3 regions of the Rhizobium sp. Leaf321 genome follow, and region 2 is predicted to be linked to each of the others. Evidence: riboswitches for the same ligand, from Rfam matches in the RefSeq annotation. Region 2 holds a riboswitch; each other region holds the start of a gene.
The links. A riboswitch is a leader RNA that binds a small molecule or an ion and turns the genes downstream of it on or off. The one in region 2 is predicted to bind cobalamin.
Positions count from the first base shown of each region.

Region 1: another riboswitch for cobalamin. It lies ahead of ASF70_RS02800 (ABC transporter substrate-binding protein); the one in region 2 lies ahead of ASF70_RS01740 (CbtB-domain containing protein).
Region 3: another riboswitch for cobalamin. It lies ahead of ASF70_RS21180 (ABC transporter substrate-binding protein); the one in region 2 lies ahead of ASF70_RS01740 (CbtB-domain containing protein).

Region 1 is NZ_LMOF01000004.1:32,061-38,684, forward strand. Features, by position in the region: gene aztA (zinc ABC transporter ATP-binding protein AztA) at 1-369, shown strand, start outside; gene aztB (zinc ABC transporter permease AztB) at 375-1,244, shown strand; gene aztC (zinc ABC transporter substrate-binding protein AztC) at 1,269-2,207, shown strand; partial or broken gene ASF70_RS24800 (metal-binding protein ZinT) at 3,518-4,096, shown strand; gene ASF70_RS02795 (class I SAM-dependent methyltransferase) at 4,503-5,177, shown strand; cobalamin riboswitch at 5,213-5,409, shown strand; gene ASF70_RS02800 (ABC transporter substrate-binding protein) at 5,550-6,566, shown strand; gene ASF70_RS02805 (iron ABC transporter permease) at 6,596-6,624, shown strand, end outside.
Region 2 is NZ_LMOF01000003.1:19,964-26,587, reverse strand. Features, by position in the region: gene cobN (cobaltochelatase subunit CobN) at 1-218, opposite strand, end outside; gene cobW (cobalamin biosynthesis protein CobW) at 240-1,277, opposite strand; gene ASF70_RS01745 (DUF1636 family protein) at 1,274-1,702, opposite strand; cobalamin riboswitch at 1,804-2,030, opposite strand; cobalamin riboswitch at 2,089-2,290, shown strand; gene ASF70_RS01740 (CbtB-domain containing protein) at 2,327-2,503, shown strand; gene ASF70_RS01735 (CbtA family protein) at 2,518-3,261, shown strand; gene cobO (cob(I)yrinic acid a,c-diamide adenosyltransferase) at 3,258-3,872, shown strand; gene ASF70_RS01725 (cobyric acid synthase) at 3,876-5,333, shown strand; gene cbiB (adenosylcobinamide-phosphate synthase CbiB) at 5,317-6,282, opposite strand; gene cobD (threonine-phosphate decarboxylase CobD) at 6,281-6,624, shown strand, end outside.
Region 3 is NZ_LMOF01000008.1:843,991-850,614, forward strand. Features, by position in the region: gene ASF70_RS21165 (hypothetical protein) at 1-244, opposite strand, end outside; gene ASF70_RS21170 (FAD-dependent oxidoreductase) at 419-2,980, shown strand; gene ftsZ (cell division protein FtsZ) at 3,055-4,050, opposite strand; cobalamin riboswitch at 4,344-4,539, shown strand; gene ASF70_RS21180 (ABC transporter substrate-binding protein) at 4,669-5,676, shown strand; gene ASF70_RS21185 (iron ABC transporter permease) at 5,758-6,624, shown strand, end outside.

The DNA.
Region 1 (6,624 bases), on a different contig from region 2:
GTCCTTGTGCAAGATGCTGATCTCATTCTGCTTGACGAACCATTCAACGCGGTCGACTCCAGGACGCTTACCGACCTGATAGCGCTCATCAAGCACTGGCAGGTTCAAAGGCGCACTGTCATGGTTGTCGTGCATGACCTTGATCTGGTGCGCGAGCATTTTCCCGAGGCGCTTCTTCTGGCGCGGCGGCCGATTGCGTGGGGTGAGGCGCGTCAGACACTCTCTGCCGAAAATCTTCTTCGCGCACGCCAGTTCGGCGAGGCATGGGACGAGAACGCTCCATGGTGTGGGAAACCAGCTCATCACCTGCATGAGACAATGATTGGTCATGACGGCATCGCGGCGTCACCGGCACGTGGCGGGATGTAATCCATATGCTCTATGAGACGTTTATCCTACCGTTCGTCGAGTTCGGATTCATGCAAAGGGCACTGTTTGGCGCATTCATGTTATCGCTCAGCGCTTGCCCGGTCGGCGTCTTCCTCATGTTGCGCCGCATGAGCCTGACTGGCGACGCAATGGCGCATGCGATCTTGCCTGGTGCAGCTGCCGGCTTTCTGCTTTACGGCCTTGAGATCGTTCCTATGACCATCGGTGGTTTGATTGCCGGCGTGGTCGTAGCACTGGGGGCCGGCGCCGTCGCCCGGTTCACGATTCAGAAAGAAGACGCCTCTATGGCGGCCTTTTATCTGATCTCCCTGTCGCTTGGTGTCCTCATGGTCTCTCTGCGGGGCTCAAGCGTCGATCTGATGCACGTCCTGTTCGGAACGGTCCTGGCGCTGAACAATGATGCCTTGATCCTCATCGCCATGGTGTCGGTGATGACGCTTTGTGCTCTCGGACTTTTTGGACGGGCGCTGGTGGCTGAATGTATGGACCCCTTGTTTTTCCGTTCTGTGTCACGCCTGGGCTCGCCGGTCCATTTCCTCTTCCTTGGTCTCGTCGTGACGAATCTTGTCGCTGGCTTCCAGGCGCTTGGCACCTTGCTCGCGGTCGGATTGATGATCCTGCCTGCGGCTGGCGCACGCTTCTGGACGCAAAGCGTTGCAACGATGTGCCTGTTGTCGGTTGCGATCGGGCTGTTTTCCTCAGCCGTCGGCCTCCTTTTGTCTTACCATGCATCCTTGCCATCAGGACCAGTGGTCATGTTATCGGCAGGTTCTGTCTACTTTTTCTCGGTCATCGCTAGCCCTCGTGGCCTGCTTTTGTCGCACCTGCGGCGCAGCGCTCACCGCAGCGCCTGAACCGCCCCGGCACTGGAAAATATAATGAAGAACCTGAGTAAGCTCATCGCCAGGATGACAGTTGTGATATTCGCCTCATTGGCTGTTCCCGCTCTTGCCCATGCGGAAAAGCTGTCGGTTGTCGCCAGTTTCTCGATCATCGGCGATTTCGCCAAAGCTATCGGTGGCGAGCGTATTGCTTTGCGAACACTGGTTGGTGCCAACAGCGATGCTCACGTTTACGAACCAAAGCCAGCTGATGCATTGGCGTTGGCCAAGGCGGACGTCATTCTGGTAAACGGGTTGCTGTTCGAGGGCTTTATGGACCGTTTGATCCAGGCAAGCGAAGCGAAAGCCAAATTGACCGTTATGACCGAGGGCACGGACATCTTGAATGATCCGGCGGGTGGCCATTACCACTATGTCGACGGAAAGGCGGTCTTTCATGCAACGCCGAACGATCCCCATGCGTGGCAGTCGGTTGGCAATGCCAAGATCTACATCCAGAACATTGCCAAGGCGTTCTGTGCCGCAGATGCACAGGGCTGCTCGACATACGAAGCAAATGCGACCGCGTACTCAGAACAATTGGCGGCGCTTGCCGAGGAGATCGAGGCAGCTGTGAGCGCGATCCCCCAAGAGCGGCGTGTAGCGGTTGTCGCGCACAACGCCTTTCGCTACTTCGAGCGGGATTACGGCGTGACCTTCTTAGCGCCCCAGGGCGTTTCTACCGAATCTGAGGCATCTGCCGCAGACGTCGCCTCGCTTATTCGTGAGATCCGCGAGAAGCGTGCTGCTGCCGTATTTGCAGAAAACATTTCGGACGCACGCCTTGTTGAGCAGATCGCCTCAGAAGCCGGACTAACGCTCGGCGGCACCTTGTATTCGGACGCCCTGTCGCCAGCCGGTGAACCTGCGTCGACCTACATCGACATGATGCGTCACAACGTCCAAACCCTCACATCTGCGATCAACCGCGGCTGAGTCACCGTCCAACTGCCGGAAAAAGCCGCTGTTTGAATGTTATGTAATATCGTAAAAAGGAGAGACGAATGAGACATTTAATCCGAGGCGTATCTGCGTTGGCGCTATCAACGGCCTTGCTGGGATCGGCGGCGCTCGCTCAGGATGATGAGGAAAGTGTAACACTTTACCGCGTGTTCGTCGGCGACCATAAGGATCCGAAGGTCACGGCGTTTGACCTGAGCAAGCCCGAGAAGCGCTGGACGTTCGACACAGTCGGCCAAAATAAGCTTTACAGCGTCAATGAAGGCGCCAGCGTTGTCGCGGTTCAATCTGACAATGATGCCGTCAACTTTATCAATAGCGGCATTTCTCTCCACTCTCATGGAGACCATTCCGATATCGAGATTGCCGATCCGTCGGCCGTAGAAAAAGCCCTGACCGGCCCACGCCCGTTTCACGTCATCGACCATGACGGCAAGGTCGTCATCAACTTCGACAAGGGTGGCTATAACGAGATCGTTGATGCGCACGAACTAACCGATGGCGAGATTGAATCGACACGGCTGAAGCAGGCCCGAGCTCATCACGGTTTTGCCGCTCCCGTCGGAATCGGCTGGGTAACGACGGTCGCTTCCGATGCTCCGGTCGAAGGCGATTCTGCACCGACCCGCGTCGGCTTGCGTGCGGTGACGGAAGACGGCACGCCCACAGGTAATGTCGCATCTTGCACAGGCATTCACGGCGAAGCATTCTCCGGTGCTTTCCTCGCTGCAGGATGCAAGGAAGGCATTCTGACTGTAACCGCGAGCGCGGACGGCCCGGTGACCAAGATGCTGACCTATCCCTCCGATCTGCCAAGCGGTGAGACAACCGGCACGTTGCTGGGCGCCAGGAGCATGCAGGTCTTTCTCGGCAATTACGGCGCCAAGGGTCTCGTCGTCGTTGATCCCGCAGATGAGCCGAACTTCCGCTATATCGAATTGCCATTCCGCCGCATTGACTTCGCACTCGATCCAGCTAACGCCCGCTTCGGATACGTGTTGACCGAAGATGGCTCACTGCATCAGATCGACGTTCTGGATGGCAAGCTTGCCAAGAGTGCCAAAGTCACCGAGCCCTATTCCATGGACGGGCACTGGAACGATCCGCGCCCGCGTATCGCCATGGCTGGAGATGAAGTCGTCATGAGTGATCCCAATGCCGGACTGGTCCGTCGCATCTCCAAGAGCGAACTCAAGGAGGTTGGCACAATCAAGGTTGAAGGCAAGCCCTACAACATTGCGGTTGCTGGTGGCAGCGGCAAGGTCCATGAGCACGCTGACGGCGAAGCTCACGGCCATGCCGGTCACGATCACGCTCACAGCCATGGCGATCCCCAGATCTACAAGGGTTACTTCGAAGACAGCCAAGTCAAGGACCGTCCGCTGTCTGACTATGCTGGAGACTGGCAGTCGGTCTATCCTTACCTCAAGGACGGAACTCTCGACCCCGTATGGAAGCATAAGGCAGAAAAAGGTACGTCAAGCGTAGAAGATATCCGTGCCGAATACGAAGTCGGATACAAAACGGACGTGAACCGCATCACGATTGAAGGCGATGCAGTGACCTTCTACAAGGACGGCAAGCCGTCAAAGGGCACATACGCCTATGATGGCAAGGAAATCCTGACCTACAAGAAGGGCAATCGCGGCGTTCGGTTCATCTTCAAGAAGACAGACGGTGATGCCGGTGCTCCTCAGTTCATCCAGTTCAGCGATCACGGAATTGCTCCGAACAAGGCTGACCATTACCACCTCTACTGGGGCGATGACCGTGCGGCCCTGCTGAACGAAGTCACCAACTGGCCGACTTATTACCCGTCTTCATTGAAGGCAGACGAGATCGTCAGTGAAATGAAAGCTCACTAATCGGTCAAGGCTATCCAGACATCCGGTCATGACTGATGGGATGTCTGGATTAGGCAGCGTCGTGTATCCGAGGCAGGCTTTCATGAAGCTACTGACGAACCCTCGTCGTAACAAGGTTGCTCTTAACCCGGCAAGCGCTCAGCCGACCGGAGCGCTTGCCTCATCCATAGCCGGCTTTAGCGCCTTGTTGTACGATTCCGTGCGTTCAGGTCGTGCCTTGTCGGAGCTATCTGCGTTAAATCGTGGATGCGGATCATATTCGAGAAGAGCTGGATCTGTGCGACATCTTCCCCACGCGATCGCGCAACAACATCGAGATCAAAATCAATATCCGCTGTTGTCCCTACAGGGATCCGTTTACACGAGTAAGCGCCATTCCCATCATAATTTGCCGAGAGGAACACCAATGCTTGCTGCACCGAACACCGCCAATGCCATGTCCGAACATTGGAATAAGCGCGCAGACCGGTTCAATGGCGCGGCCTCGCACATTCGTCATCATGACGAATGGAAGCGAATGTTTCTTTCAGCACTTGGTGATGCCCCCAGCCTAATCACCGATCTCGGCTGTGGGACTGGCGCATGCGCGTTGGTGTTGGCCGAACTCGGTCATAGTGTCACGGCCGTCGATGGGTCGGAAGGCATGCTGGCGTACGCTCGTCGAGAAGCGGCCATGCGAGAACTCGACGTGTCGTTCATTCAAGCCACCATGGATGAAGCAGATCTTCCCGATGCAAGCGCGGATATTGTCACAATGCGCAATGTCCTGTGGACATTGGAAAACCCGTGCGGCGCACTGGTGCTGGCTCGCCGGATCCTGCGTCCGGGTGGAACACTGCTACTTTCAGACGGTCTCTGGTTTCTGCATCGCGAGAACAAAAGCGCTACCGAATTTGGCAAGCAGCTGCCGTTTTTCAACGGACTAAGCGAAGTCGATGCTCGAACGTTGTTCCACAACGAGGGGTTCACTCAGGTTAAATCCTGGAAACACCTTTTCGAGGCTCACCCATATGGTGAGGTCTATGACGATAGCAGCCGGATGATCGATTACTTTGTGCTGACCGCGACGAAGCCGTCCTGATGGCTCCATACGCACTTGCGTAACAAACTCAAGGCGGTATGCTTGCCGCCGTCGGTTCCCGTAAGGGACTAACAGGGAATTCGGGACGGAGCGATCCGTCAAACGAAACTGCCCCCGCAACTGTAGGCGGCGAGTATCCTTTCATCGGCCACTGAGCACATTCGTGCTCGGGAAGGCGAGAGGATGCAGCGACCCGCCAGTCAGGAGACCTGCCGACACCTGAATAGACTAACGCCGGCGGGGTGCCCGGAGGAGGAAGCGGATGTTTGCAGCGTTATTGCGTGCTGTTCCTATTGTCGGACAGCAGGCAGGCGGTCTCCGTGCCGTCTCTACGATCCCGATCGGCTTTTTACATATGATCGGAGATCAACTATGACGAAATTCAACGCAGCTATCACCTTTTTCGTGTTGCTTTTCACAAGCTCGGGCGCCTATGCCGCATCTACGTCCTACCCCCTCGAAATCGGTAACTGCGGTCAAAAGCTGACCTTCAACGCAGCGCCCGAAAGCGTCGCATCGGTTGGCCAGTCGACGACCGAGATGCTTTACGCGCTGGGACTAAGCGACAAGGTTGTCGGTACATCGGTGTGGTTCAATGACGTGCTGCCCGAGTTCAAGGACATCAACTTGAAGGTTCCCCGCTTGGCTGACAATCATCCCGGGTTCGAAGCCATTGCAGCCAAAAAGCCGGAGCTGGTCACCACACAGTTCGAAGTCCATGTCGGCCCGCAGGGGGTGGTCGGCACCCGCCAGCAGTTCAACGAGCTCGGCATCAATGTTTATGCCATGCCGGCCGATTGCATCGGGAAGGACAACCTGGCAGGTGGCGATGGCGCCCGGAAGACACCGTTCTCGATCGACACGGTCTACCACGCTGTCGACGAACTTTCGATGATCTTCGACGTCCAGGACAAGGGCGACGAGCTGACAAAGAAGCTGCGTGCCCGGGTCGATGCTGCCGCTGAAAAGGCAAAAGCTCTTGACCTTAAGGACGTGTCCGCAGTGTTCTGGTTCTCCAGCGCTGATATAGACCTCGATCCTTTCGTCGCAGGCCGAAAGGGCATTCCCGGCTTCATCATGAACACGCTGGGTGTTCGCAACGTGATCGAGAGCGACGAGGAATATCCGTCTGTAGGATGGGAAACGATCGCCAAGGCCAATCCCGACGTTATCGTCATTGCGCGAATGGAGCGTCGCCGCTATCCGGCTGACGATTTCCAGATCAAGCTGGATTACCTAAAAAGTGACCCAGTCACGCGTGGAATGAAGGCGGTAAAGGAAGGCCGTATCGTCGTGGTAGATGCGCATGCCGTGCACGCTGGCATTCGCATACCGACGGGGATCGAGACGCTTGCTGCTGCCCTGGAAGACATCAAGGCCAAGCAGTGAGCGATATCGCGATCGAACAGGCGAGGCGGATTACCTATCGCAGGGTCGGTTATGTCTC
Region 2 (6,624 bases):
GCGGTCTTTTCGAGCCACAGGTCGACGGACATCGGATGGCGCAGGTCGGAAATATTGGTGAGGCAGAGGCTCGCCTTGCCATCGCTCCAACCCGCTGCAATGCCGTTCAAGTCGCTGCCGGAAAAAGACAGCACCACCACATCTGCCGGCGACTGGTTGAGGTCGACCGGCTCGATCAGGTCGTCAAGCGACGACGAAGTGGTGGCGAGAATATGCATCCTTTTCCTTCTACAGACCTCTTATGCCGCCAGCATCTTTTCGATCGCCGCACGGTCCATGCCCTTTTCGCCGATCACGACGAGGCGGCTCTGTCGGGTCTCGCCTGCACCCCAGGCGCGGTCGAAATAGTGGTTCACGCGTGAACCGACCGCCTGCACCTGAAGGCGCATCGGCTTGTTGGCAACGTCGACAAAACCCTTGATGCGCAGCACGTTTTCCGCTTCCGCCGTGGCGGAAATGCGGGCAGCGAGTTCGTCCGCATCGGCAACGGCTGGAATATCTATGACGAAACTGTCGAAATCGTCGTGATCGTGATCCAGCTGGTCATCGTGATGCGTCTTGCGGTTTTCGATATCGTCCTCGACGGCAAGACCGAGACCGATCAGCACGCTCGGATCGACGGCGCCGTTTGCGGCCGGCACGATCTTGACCGCGCGCGGCAGATGCGCCTGGACGCGGCCCTTAGCGGCGGCAAGCGAAGCCTGGTCGAGAAGGTCCGTCTTGGTCAGTACGATCATGTCGGCGCAGGCGATCTGGTCTTCGAACACTTCCTCGACCGGGTCGTCGTGGTCGATCGAGCTATCCTGGCTGCGCTGCGCTTCCAGTGCCTCGTGATCGTCGGCAACGCGGCCTTGGGCGAGCGCCAGACCATCCACCACGGCAATGACGGCATCGACGGTGACGCGGGCCTTCACATCCGGCCACTGGAAGGCCTGGACGAGCGGCTTCGGCAGGGCAAGGCCCGAGGTTTCGATCAGGATTTGATCGACGCGGGGCTCGCGGGCCAGGATCTGGTCGATCGCCGGAACGAAGTCGTCGGCGACGGTGCAGCAGATGCAGCCGTTGGCAAGTTCGATAATGTTGTCATCAGGGCAGCTTTCGATGCCGCAGCTCTTCAACACGTCGCCATCGATGCCGACATCGCCGAACTCGTTGACGATGATCGCGAGCCGCTTGCCCTTGAGGTTTTCGATCAGGTGACGGATCAGCGTTGTCTTGCCGGCACCGAGAAACCCGGTGATCACGGTGCAGGGAACGCGGTCGAATGAAACGCTCATGAAGGCAGGTCCTCGTGGTGCTGGAATGGGGGAATGCGGGCCGTCATGCCCTTGCCGCGAAGGCACATGGGGCGGCCGCGAAGGGGAAGTAAACCGCGCTCGTCATCAGCCAGCATCATCGCGCCGGTCACGATGTCCTCGACATTGTCGAGCGACAGATGACCAAAGACATAGGACCAGCCGGAGCGATGTCTGAAGGCAGCACTTGGGCTTTTCTCGCAGTTGGCGAGACAGGTCACGGGTTTAACCGAAAGCGGCTTGCCGGCAGCTGCCTCGCGAAGTGCTGCCATCAGGCCGATGCCCGGGCGCGCTTCGCTGTCGGATGCCTCGCGACAATTGGTGCAGACGAAAATCGTCACATCCGGCTCGCCGGCAAGGCCGTCTGCGGACGCATCGCGCTCGTCTTTTCGTTCGTCAATCACCATCGTGTCGCACTACCGCCCAAGCCAATAACATCGGGGTGCACGACAGGAAGGCAAGCCAATCCTGCAGAGTGAAAGAAGCTTTACCGGAGCACCCCGCCCGGAAAGGCACGTTTTCGAACGGCAGGTCTCCTGGCTCGCGGGTCGTCACCATCCGCCTGCCTTCCCGGATTTCTCCAGTGGCCATAGTGGCAGGATGGCTCGCCGCTTACAGTTGCGGGGGCAGCCGCGGCATTGAACCATGGAATCTTAAAGACGATCCCGGGTTCGCACCGCATTCTCTCTTAGCCCCTACCGTTGCCGGCAAGGGACCGTATCGCAGTCACCTAAGCCTTGTCGCAGGGCAGTGTCAATGTCGCAAAGGCGATTGCCCGTCTGGGGAAACCGTCTATAGTGACCCTGTCTTTGGTGCCCGAGAGGGCTCATCGAAGGGAATGCGGTGCGACGACATCTTGGCGTCAAACCCGCGGCTGCCCCCGCAACTGTAAGCGGAAAGTCTCTGCTCAACATGCCACTGGAGGAATCCGGGAAGGCGGGTCAGAGGCGTTCGATCCGCGAGCCAGGAGACCTGCCGGAGACGATAGGCACAGTGAAAGCCCTCGGGTGGAGGGCAGAAAGACGACGTCCATGGTTACGAACTCTGCTGCCGGTGCAGCCAGCGTTTCCGCATCGAAAATCATTCCTCTTGGCATGACGGCCATACTCGGCCTGTTCATCGTCGGTTTTGTCGGCTTCTCGCATATCGAGGCCGTGCACAACGCAGCCCACGATACGCGCCACTCGCTGGCCTTCCCCTGCCACTAAGAGGAATTTCCCCAATGTCGCTGTTTCGTAACATCGTCCTCACGGCGGTGATCGCAGGGCTTTTGTCCGGGCTCCTGATGACCGTGATGCAAAGCTTTTCCGTCGTGCCGCTTATCCTTGCGGCAGAGACGTATGAACACGCCGGCGGCAACGGCGAAGGGCATAGCCATGCTGCTGCTCCTGATACTGCCGGGCATGATTATGCCGAAGAGGCATGGTCGCCTGCCGACGGGATCGAGCGCTTTACCTACACGGCTGCGGCCAATGCGCTTTCTGCAATCGGTTTTGCGCTGGTTGCTATCGCAATCGCCGAAGCACTCGGCGGGTTCGGCGGATGGCGCGGCGGGTTGATGTTCGGCATTGCCGGCTTCCTCACCGTCAGCCTTGCACCCGGCCTCGGCCTGCCGCCGGAACTTCCCGGCATGCCCGTCGCCGAACTCGGACCGAGGCAGATTTGGTGGATCGCGACGGCAGTCTGCACCGCCCTGGCCCTCGGGCTGCTTGCCTATACCCGTTCCGCCCTTCTTGCGGCTCTGGCGGTCGTCCTGCTGGTTGCTCCGCACATCATCGGCGCACCACTGCCGCCGACCCATGAAACCGCGGTGCCGATCGAACTGCATGCGCGGTTCGTCAATGCCGTCTACGCGACGAACCTCGTCTTCTGGGCCATTCTCGGAGCGCTTTCCGGCGTCATTCGCGAGCGTTTTCGTGCTGGTGAGGACATTTCGACCACGTCCAAGGAGCTTGCAGTCCGTTGAAGGAAATCGATCAGACCACCGAGCAGCGCCACCGCGCCAAAATGGAGAACCGCAAGGCGGTTCAGGATGCCGAAGTCGCGGAAAAGACCGTCGAGAAGGGTCTCCTCATGGTCCATACCGGTTCCGGCAAGGGCAAGTCGACGGCGGCCTTCGGGCTGGCACTGCGCACGCTTGGCCACAACCGCCGCGTCGGCATCGTGCAGTTCATCAAAGGCGCATGGTCGACCGGCGAGCAGCCGGCGCTTGCTGTGTTCGGCGACCGCATTGCCTGGCACACGATGGGCGAGGGCTTTACCTGGGAAACCCAGGATCTCAAGCGCGACATCGCCGCTGCCGAGAAGGCCTGGGGGATGGCACTCGAACTGATGGCGGACGAAACGATCGGCCTCGTCATTCTCGACGAACTCAATATCGCGCTGCGTTACGATTATCTCGATCTCGACAAGGTCGTCGCCCAGTTACAGGCGCGCCGGGAGGATCTGCACGTGGTCGTCACCGGACGTAACGCGAAGCCGGCTCTGATCGAGGCGGCGGATCTGGTGACCGAGATGACGCTCGTCAAGCATCACTTCAAGGCCGGCGTCAAAGCCCAGGCCGGCATCGAGTTCTGACGCGTGGTGGCTCGCGCTCTCATGTTTCAGGGGACCGGCTCGGATGTGGGCAAGTCGCTGGTCGTTGCCGGGCTTGCCCGGGTCTTCACGCTGCGTGGCTTAAGTGTTCTCCCCTTCAAGCCGCAGAACATGTCCAACAATGCAGCGGTCACCGCCGATGGCGGAGAAATCGGCCGGGCGCAGGCCTTGCAGGCACGGGCTGCCGGCGTGCCGCTCAGCGTCCATATGAACCCGGTTCTGTTGAAGCCCCAGAGCGAAGTCGGGGCCCAGGTGGTGGTGCAGGGCAGGGTCGAGGGCAATGCCAAGGCTGCAGAATACCAGCTTCTGAAGCCGAGGCTGCTTTCGCGGGTGCTTGAGAGCTTCGAGATCCTGAAAGCCAGGGCAGACCTCGTTCTGGTCGAAGGCGCGGGTAGCGCGTCCGAAATCAACCTTCGTCAGAACGACATCGCCAATATGGGTTTTTCCCGCGCTGCCGATGTGCCGGTGGTTCTGATCGGCGATATCGACCGGGGCGGTGTGATCGCGAGCCTCGCCGGCACCAAACTCGTCATCGATGCCTCTGACGCGGCCATGATCCACGGCTTTATCGTCAACCGCTTTCGCGGCGATCCGGCCTTGTTTGCCGAGGGCATGCGGATGATCGGTTCATTTACCGGTTGGCAGTCGATCGGCCTCTTGCCGCATTTCGCCGATGCCGCTCTCCTGCCGGCAGAAGATGCGCTCGGCCTGACCCAGTCGTTTGCGCGCAAGCCCGGTGCAAAGGTGCGCATCGCAGTGCCGATCCTGCCGCATATTTCCAATTTCGACGATCTCGATCCACTGGAAGCGGAGCCGGAGGTCGAACTTATCAGGGTTCGCCGCGGCGAGGCCATTCCCGGGGACTGCGATCTCGTGCTTCTGGTCGGCTCGAAGGCCACGATCTCGGATCTGGCGGCGCTTAGGGAGGCCGGCTTCGATACCGATATCGCAGCTCATCACAGGCGCGGCGGGCGTGTTCTCGGCCTCTGCGGCGGGTATCAGATGCTCGGCAGACGGATATCGGATCCGGAGGGATCGGAAGGTCCTCCCGGTTCGGCGGAAGGGCTGGGGCTTCTCGATGTCGAAACCGTGCTGTCGGTGTCGAAGCGGCTGGAGGCGGTGACGGGCGTCAGCTCCGACGGAATATCTTTCGCCGGCTATGAAATGCATACGGGTCATACCACTGGAGGCGACTGTTCACGGCCGTTTTCGAGCATTGCCGGCCATGCGGAAGGTGCGTCGTCTAGGGATGGCCGGGTGGTCGGCACCTATGTGCACGGGCTGTTCTGCGACGACCGGCAGCGTTCGGCCTGGCTGTCGCGTCTCGGCGGCACGGTGTCGGGCTTGAATTACGAAGCGAATGTCGATGCCATTCTCGACCGCCTTGCCGCGCATATGGAGCAGCATCTCGATATCGACGGACTGCTCAAAATTGCCAGATGAGCAGCGCCAGGAGGCCAAACAGGCCGATCAGCAGCGCATCCGCCACGCGGGCAAGCTTGAGGGCGCGGGTGATATCGTCGAAATTCAGGTTGGTCCGGTTACCCTCTCCCATATAGCGGGCTTCGATCATCTGGCCGCCGTAACTGCGGGGACCCGCCAGCGCAATGCCAAGCGCACCCGCCATCGCCGCTTCCGGCCAGCCGGCGTTCGGCGAACTGTGATGCTTGGCGTCACGGCGGATTGCACTTATGGCATCGCGGGGCGAGGCGTCCTTGACGAACACAGCGGCCATGACGAACAGCGCTGCCGTCAGCCGCGAGGCCGGCAGATTGATCAGGTCATCGAACCGGGCCGCGGCCCAGCCGAATGCTTCATGACGCGGCGACCGATGGCCAATCATGCTGTCGGCGGTATTGGCAGCCTTGTAGGCCGCGCCGCCGGCGAGGCCCCCGATGCCGAGCCAGAAGGCAGGGGCGACAACGCCGTCCGAAAAATTCTCGGCCAGGCTCTCGATCGCGGCACGGCACACCGCGGCGTCATCGAGCTTTTCCGGATCGCGGCCGACAATCATCGAGACGGCCTTGCGTCCGGCGTCGAGCCCGTTGTAGCGCAACGCGGTTGCCACGGCTTCAACATGGGTTTCGAGGCTTTTCTGGGCGGGCAGGCTGGCTGCGGCAAGAACGAGAAGGATCGGCCCGAAGGGCACAAGCATGAGAACGGCCGCAATCGCCAGCGCGGCGGCGACGGTGCAGCTGATGAGGACGATGAGGGCGAGAATACCCATGCGTTTGCGGCTGGCGAAATCATCGCCCTCGCGGTTCCATCGACCGTCGAGTGCCGATATCAGCGCGCCGATCCAGGTGACAGGATGGCCGATGCGTTTGAACAGCCAGTCCGGATAGCCGACGATGCGCTCGGTGATCAGGGCGAAGAATGCGAGAAGGAACATGACGTTGGCGATCTCTGAGTTGGGCAGTCCGATACAACATGGCGGCAACCTTGCCATGGCGCGCGCGCTGTTTCCTCACGCGCCCGAGCCGTGGATCGATCTGTCGACCGGCATCAACCCGCATTCCTATCCGCATACGCCGATCCCCGGCAATGTTTTTGCGCGTCTGCCGGAGCCTTCATCGCTCGAGAGGCTGAAGACGCTTGCGGCTGCGGCGTATAGGGCTCCGTCAGCCGCTCATATCGTGGCCGGGCCGGGGACGCAGATCCTGCTGCCAATCATCGCCGGCCTTGTCGGAGGGAACGGAAAGGCTGCCATTCTGTCGCCCACCTATGCGGAACA
Region 3 (6,624 bases), on a different contig from region 2:
GGTTCCAGTCCCGATGCGGGCGATCGCTGTCACGGTCGGGCCGGCGGCCGTCGTGACGGCCGTGGTGGCGATCGCGGTCGCGGTGATGACGGTAACGGTAGTTCGAACCGTCGTAACGGTTGAACCGGTCGTAGCGATCGGACGAACGGTACTCGGTGTAGGTGCCGCCTTCACTGACGCAGCCCGCCAGCATCAGGCAGGCAAGACCGACAGCGGTCACCGCCTTCAATGCTCTGAATTTCATGTGATTGCCCCTGTTACCATTTTATCGAGTGCTAAACAGGAGAAGGGGCCAAGAAGTTCCTCATATACCTCTGCGGGCGTGCGTGGCGCTGCAACAGTTTTTGATGTCGTAATCTGAGGTGACCTGTCGCGTCTGTCCCTCTAGTATCGCGGCTTCACTCGGTTGGGGCATGCAATGGCAGAATTTCCGCAAAAGGCTAAGGTCGTCATCATCGGGCTCGGTGGCATCGTCGGTGCGTCCATCGCCCACCACCTCGTCGAGCGCGGCTGGGACGATATCGTCGGCATCGACAAGTCTGGGGTCCCGACCGATATCGGGTCGACCGCGCATGCCTCGGACTTCTGCTACACGACCAGCCATGACTACCTGTCGGTCTGGACCACCCAGTATTCGGTGGATTTCTACGAGAAGATGGGGCACTACGCCCGCATCGGCGGTCTCGAAGTCGCGCGCACCGGCGACGATGCCTGGATGGAAGAGATCAAGCGCAAGCTGACCTCTGCCAAGGCCTTCGGCACCCGGGCGCATTACGTCTCGCCGTCCGAGATCAAGGCGATGTTCCCGCTGATCGAGGAAGATCAGGTGCAGGGCGGTCTGTTTGATCCAGATGCCGGTCTCGTCATTCCGCGCTCGCAGACAGTCGCCGGCAAGCTGGTGGACGCCGCCGAAAAAGCCGGAAAGCTCAAGGTATTCGGCAATACGGCGGCGCAGTCTCTGATTATCGAGGGCGGCCGCATCAAGGGCGTCGTCACCCACCGCGGCACGATCATGGCCGACCATGTCGTCGTCTGCGCCGGCATATGGGGCCGGCTGATTGCCGAAATGGCGGGCGAGGATCTGCCGGTCATGCCGGTCGATCATCCGCTGACCTTTTTCGGGCCCTATAACGAGTTCGAAGGCACCGGCAAGGAAATCGGCTATCCGCTTTTGCGCGACCAGGGCAATTCGGCCTATATGCGCGACACCGGCGATCCGAAGACGACCGAGGGTGGTCAGATCGAGTGGGGTTACTACGAGACCACCCATCCGCGCCTCTGTCATCCCCGCGACATTCTTGAAAAGCACGAAGCGCGGCTGTCGCCGTCGCAGCGCGATCTCGACATGGAACAGATCATCGAGCCGCTGGAAAAGGCGATCGAGCTGACGCCGATCCTCGGCGAACTCGGCTATAACGAAGGGCATTCGTTCAACGGCCTCTTGCAGGTGTCGGCCGGCGGCGGTGCCTCCTGCGGCGAAAGCCAGAAGGTGCGCGGGCTCTGGTACTGCGTTGCCATATGGGTCAAGGACGGCCCGGCCTATGGCAAGCTGATCGCCGACTGGATGACCGACGGCCGCACCGAGATCGACCACAACTCGATTGATTACGCGCGCTTCTATCCGCATCAGCTGACGGAAGAGTTCATCGAGGGGCGCACCTTTGAGGCGGCCCAAAAGATCTATTTCCCGGCCGTTCATCCGCGCGAACCCTATGCGACGGGCCGCGGCGCCAAGCGTTCGCCGTTCCACGACCGCGAACAGGAACTCGGCGGTTACTTCATGGAACTCGGCGGCTGGGAGCGTGCCCACGGCTACGCGGCCAACGAGCATCTGCTGGAGAAATACGGCGACCGGGTGCCGAAGCGCGAAAACGAGTGGGACAGCCGCCACTTCTGGCGCGTGTCGAATGCCGAGCATCTGGCGATGAGCGAGGATTGCGGCATCGTCAACCTGTCGCATTTCCACATGGTCGATATCGAGGGGCCCGACCATGTCGAGCTGCTCGAATGGCTGTGTGCGGCCAAGATCGGTGGCGACGGCAATATCGGCAAGGGTATCTACACCCACTTCCTCGACGACGAGGGCATGGTGCGGGCAGATTTCACCGTCTTCCGTCTGGCTGACCGCGGCCGTCTCGTCAACGGCGCGGATGCAGGGCCGCGTGACCTGCTCTACATGAAGCGTGTCGCGCAGGATCGCGGGCTCGACGTCACGATTACCGATGTCTCGGAAAAGTACATCACCATCGGCATCTGGGGCCCGAACGCGCGCGAGACGCTGAAGAAGGTCGTGGCCGACCCCAATGGTCTTAATGTCGAGAACTTCGCCTTCGCCGCGATCAAGCCTATCGAGATCGCCGGCAAGCATGTCACGGCGTTCCGCATCTCCTATGTGGGCGAGCAGGGCTGGGAACTGCATATGAAATACGAAGACGGCGTTGCCGTCTGGGACGCGCTGCGCGCCACCGGCGTGATGGCCTTTGGCGTCGAGACCTATGCCAACTCACGCCGCATGGAAAAGAGCCTGCGCCTGCAGAACGGCGATCTCCTGACCCAGTACAACCTGATCGAAGCGGATCTTGCCCGTCCAAAGGTCAAGGAAGCCGATTTTTGCGGCAAGGCGAAGCATCTCGAATACAAGGCCCGCGACCATCAGCCGGCGATGCTCTGCACGCTCTTGATGACCGACAATGTCGATGCGTCCGGTGTCGCCCGCTATCCGGTCGGCTCGCTGCCGGTGATGGATCCTGACACGGGCGAGGTTCTAATCGACGACCTTGGACGGCGTTCCTATACGACCTCGATCGCCTACGGCCCGACCATCGGCAAGAATATCGCGCTCGCCTATCTGCCTTGGTCGCATTGCCAGGTCGGCCGGAAACTGACGGTGGATTATTTCAACGAGGCGTTCCCGGTGGAAGTCGCAGCGGTTGGTTACAAGCCGCTCTACGATCCTGAGAACCTCAAGCCGAGAAGCTGATTTCTTCGGATCCGACAAACAAAAAACGCTCCGCGGATGTCCACGGAGCGTTTTTTTATTTGCTGAGACTGGTCTTAGTACTGCGCAGTCGGGGATGAAGACCCCTGCTGGTTGCCGTTGAGGCCAGTTGCGACGACCGACACGCGGAACTTGCCGTCGAGGTTCTTGTCGAAGATCGCGCCGACGACGATGTCGGCCTCGGCTTCGACTTCGTCACGGATGCGGCTCGCAGCTTCATCGACTTCGAACAGTGTCATGTCGGTACCGCCTGAGATCGAGATGAGCACGCCCTTGGCGCCCTTCATCGAGATGTCGTCGAGCAGCGGATTGGCGATAGCGGCTTCGGCAGCGATCAGCGCGCGGCCATCGCCGGAGGCTTCGCCGGTTCCCATCATCGCACGACCCATGCCCTTCATCACCGATTTCACGTCGGCGAAGTCGAGGTTGATCAGGCCTTCCTTGACGATCAGGTCGGTGATGCAGCTGACGCCGGAAAACAGCACGCGGTCCGCGATCATAAACGCGTCGGCAAAGCTGGTCTTGGCGTCGGCAATGCGGAACAGGTTCTGGTTCGGAATGACGATGACGGTGTCGGCGGCCTCACGCAGGGCCTCGATGCCTTCGTTTGCCGTCTTCATGCGGCGATGCCCTTCGAACGAAAAGGGCTTGGTGACAACCGCAACCGTCAGGATGCCGGCAGAGCGTGCCGCGCGTGCAATCGCGGGGGCTGCGCCCGTTCCGGTTCCGCCGCCCATGCCGGCGGTGACGAAGCACATGTGCGAGCCAGCGAGATGATCCATGATCTCGTCGATCGATTCTTCGGCGGCCGCGCGGCCGATATCCGGCAGCGAGCCAGCACCGAGACCTTCGGTCACCTGCGCACCCAGCTGTATGCGGCGCGACGCCTTGGATGTCGCCAGAACCTGGGCATCCGTATTGGCGGCGATGAATTCCACGCCGTGGAGATTTTCCGTGATCATGTTGTTGATCGCGTTACCGCCACCGCCTCCGACACCGATCACGGTTATCTGCGGTTTCAATTCGGTCAAGCCGCTCTTAATATCCGTCATCTTCGTCTCCTTCAGCTCCTTCCGGTCGTCCCATACCAGAAGGACGGCGAATCGCCCCGCAGGCTATCTGTCCGCACGGTCATAGACCAGAGCGCTGTCAGGCCAAAGAGGCAGGAGTAGGGTGAGGGCGATGTCATCGCAATTTAATCTACAGCATCCCTGAATTGAGCGCCTCACGAAGGTCGCGACCAATCCAAAATAGACCGTTGCGTAAATTGGTATGTTATACTATTACGCTCGGCAACGGCAGAGATCGCGCGGGGATCGCTCTGGACAAGCACCGGCGTGTTCCCTATCAGTTGGGGCGCTACGGTTCTGCAATCGCAGATGAAAAGGGAATGCGGTGAGGCTTTCGGGCCAAGTCCGCGACTGCCCTCGCAACTGTAAGCGGCGAGCCAGCCATCGATACCACTGATCATCCGATCGGGAAGGCGATGGAAGGCGTTCGAGCCGCAAGTCAGGAGACCTGCCGTGGCATGGACAACCAACACCGGACGAGGGGTTCCGGCAGGGAGATGATTATGACGCAAGCAATGCGCTCGTGCGCCATGTCGACGTCGAGCCGCGATGCGGCTTCAGGTCGTCCTGCCCTTTTTTCCGATCATTAAAGGACAGGACATGAAATCAGGGCTTATCGCCGCCTTAGTTGCGGCACTTCCCACATTGGCGTTTGCAGCACCGAGCAGCTACCCGCTGACGATCGAGAATTGCGGTCGCCCCGTCACGTTCGACAAGGCGCCCGAGAAGATCGTCTCGATCGGTCAGGGCATGACCGAAGTGCTTTATTCGCTCGGGTTGGCCGACAAGGTGGCGGGCACCGCGGTCTGGGTCGGGCCGGTGCTTGCGCCCTATGCCGGAGTTGATGCGAAGATCAAACGGCTTGCTGACAACGACCCGAGCTTTGAATCGGTCGTCAGTCTCGAACCAGATCTGGTCGCTGCCGAGTTCGAGTGGCATGTCGGGCCGATGGGATCGGTCGGCAAGCGCGAGCAGTTTTCCGATCTCGGCATCAACACCTATGTCTCGCCCGCCGATTGCGTCGCGAAGACCAATGCCGACGGCGGCGATGGCGTTCGCAACGAACTGTTCAAGATGGACCTGATCTACCGCGAGATTTCAGAGCTCTCGAAGATCTTCGATGTCGAGGACAAGGGCACCGCTCTGATCGCAGACCTGAAACAGCGCGAAGCCGCAGCCGTCGCATCGATCAAGGGCGCGGAGATCAAGAACCTGCCAATCGTCTTCTGGTACTCCAGCAAGGAAACCAAGGGCGACGCCTTTATCGCCGGCAAGAACAGCGCGCCGGCCTACATCCTTCAAACGATCGGCGCTCGCAATGTAGTGACGACGGAAGAAGAATGGCCGCTGGTGGGCTGGGAAACGATTGCTGAGGCCAACCCGTCCGTCATCGTCGTCGCCACCATGGACCGTCGCCGCTATGCCGCTGACGATCCGGCGGTGAAGATCAAGTTCCTCGAAACCGATCCCGTCGTCAGCCAGCTGGATGCGGTGAGAAAGAAGCGTTTCGTGATGATGGACGCCCAGTCGATGAACCCGACCATCCGCACGATCGAGGGCATCGAGACACTCGCCCGGGGCATCCAGTCCTTCGGACTTGCGAACTAGGGTGCGGCGGGAGATGATGTCTTTCCCTGTTTCCGCCATCGTCGATGAGGCGAATTTGCCCGACCTGCCCAGGCGCCCCAAGTGACGCGATCCCGTATCGGACGCTGGGCGCTGGGTGCCGCAGGCGTGTTCCTGGTGCTATCGGCGCTTCTCGTCGCCATCGTCGCCGGTGTGGCGATCGGTGAGATGACCATTCCCATGGGGACGACGATTGCGGCGGTGACGAACCGGCTCGGCTTTACGGCCGTGGCCTTGCCGCGCATCCAGGAAGCGGTGATATGGGATTACCGCCTGTCGCGCTCACTGGTCGCGGCATTTTGCGGCGCTGGGCTGGCGCTGTCGGGGGCGATCCTGCAGTCTTTGCTGAGGAACTCGCTTGCCGAACCCTACGTTCTCGGCATTTCGGCGGGAGCATCGACCGGTGCGGTCAGCGTCATGCTGCTCGGCTTTGGCGCGGGCGCGATCTCGCTTTCCGCCGGGGCCTTTGCCGGCGCGCTGATCGCCTTTGTCTTCGTGGTGATGCTGTCGAGCGGACGCCAGACGGCGGACCGGACCATTCTGGCCGGCGTTGCCGCCTCGCAATTGTTCAATGCGCTCACCTCCTACATCGTCTCGACGTCTGCCAATGCCGAACAGGCGCGCAGCGTGATGTTCTGGCTGCTCGGCAGCTTGGCAGGAGTCCGCTGGCCGGAGGTGACGCTTGCCGCATCGGTCGTGACCATCGGGCTCATCGTCTGCATCTGGCATGCGCGGGCGCTCGATGCGTTTACCTTCGGCGAGGATGCGGCGCGGTCGCTCGGCATCGCGGTCCGACGGGTCCGCGTGGTGCTGCTGCTCGTCACGGCGCTGATGACAGCGACGATCGTCAGCATGGTGGGGGCGATCGGCTTTGTCGGGCTTGTCATTCCGCATGCGGCCCGGTTTATCGTCGGTCCCGGCCATATCCGG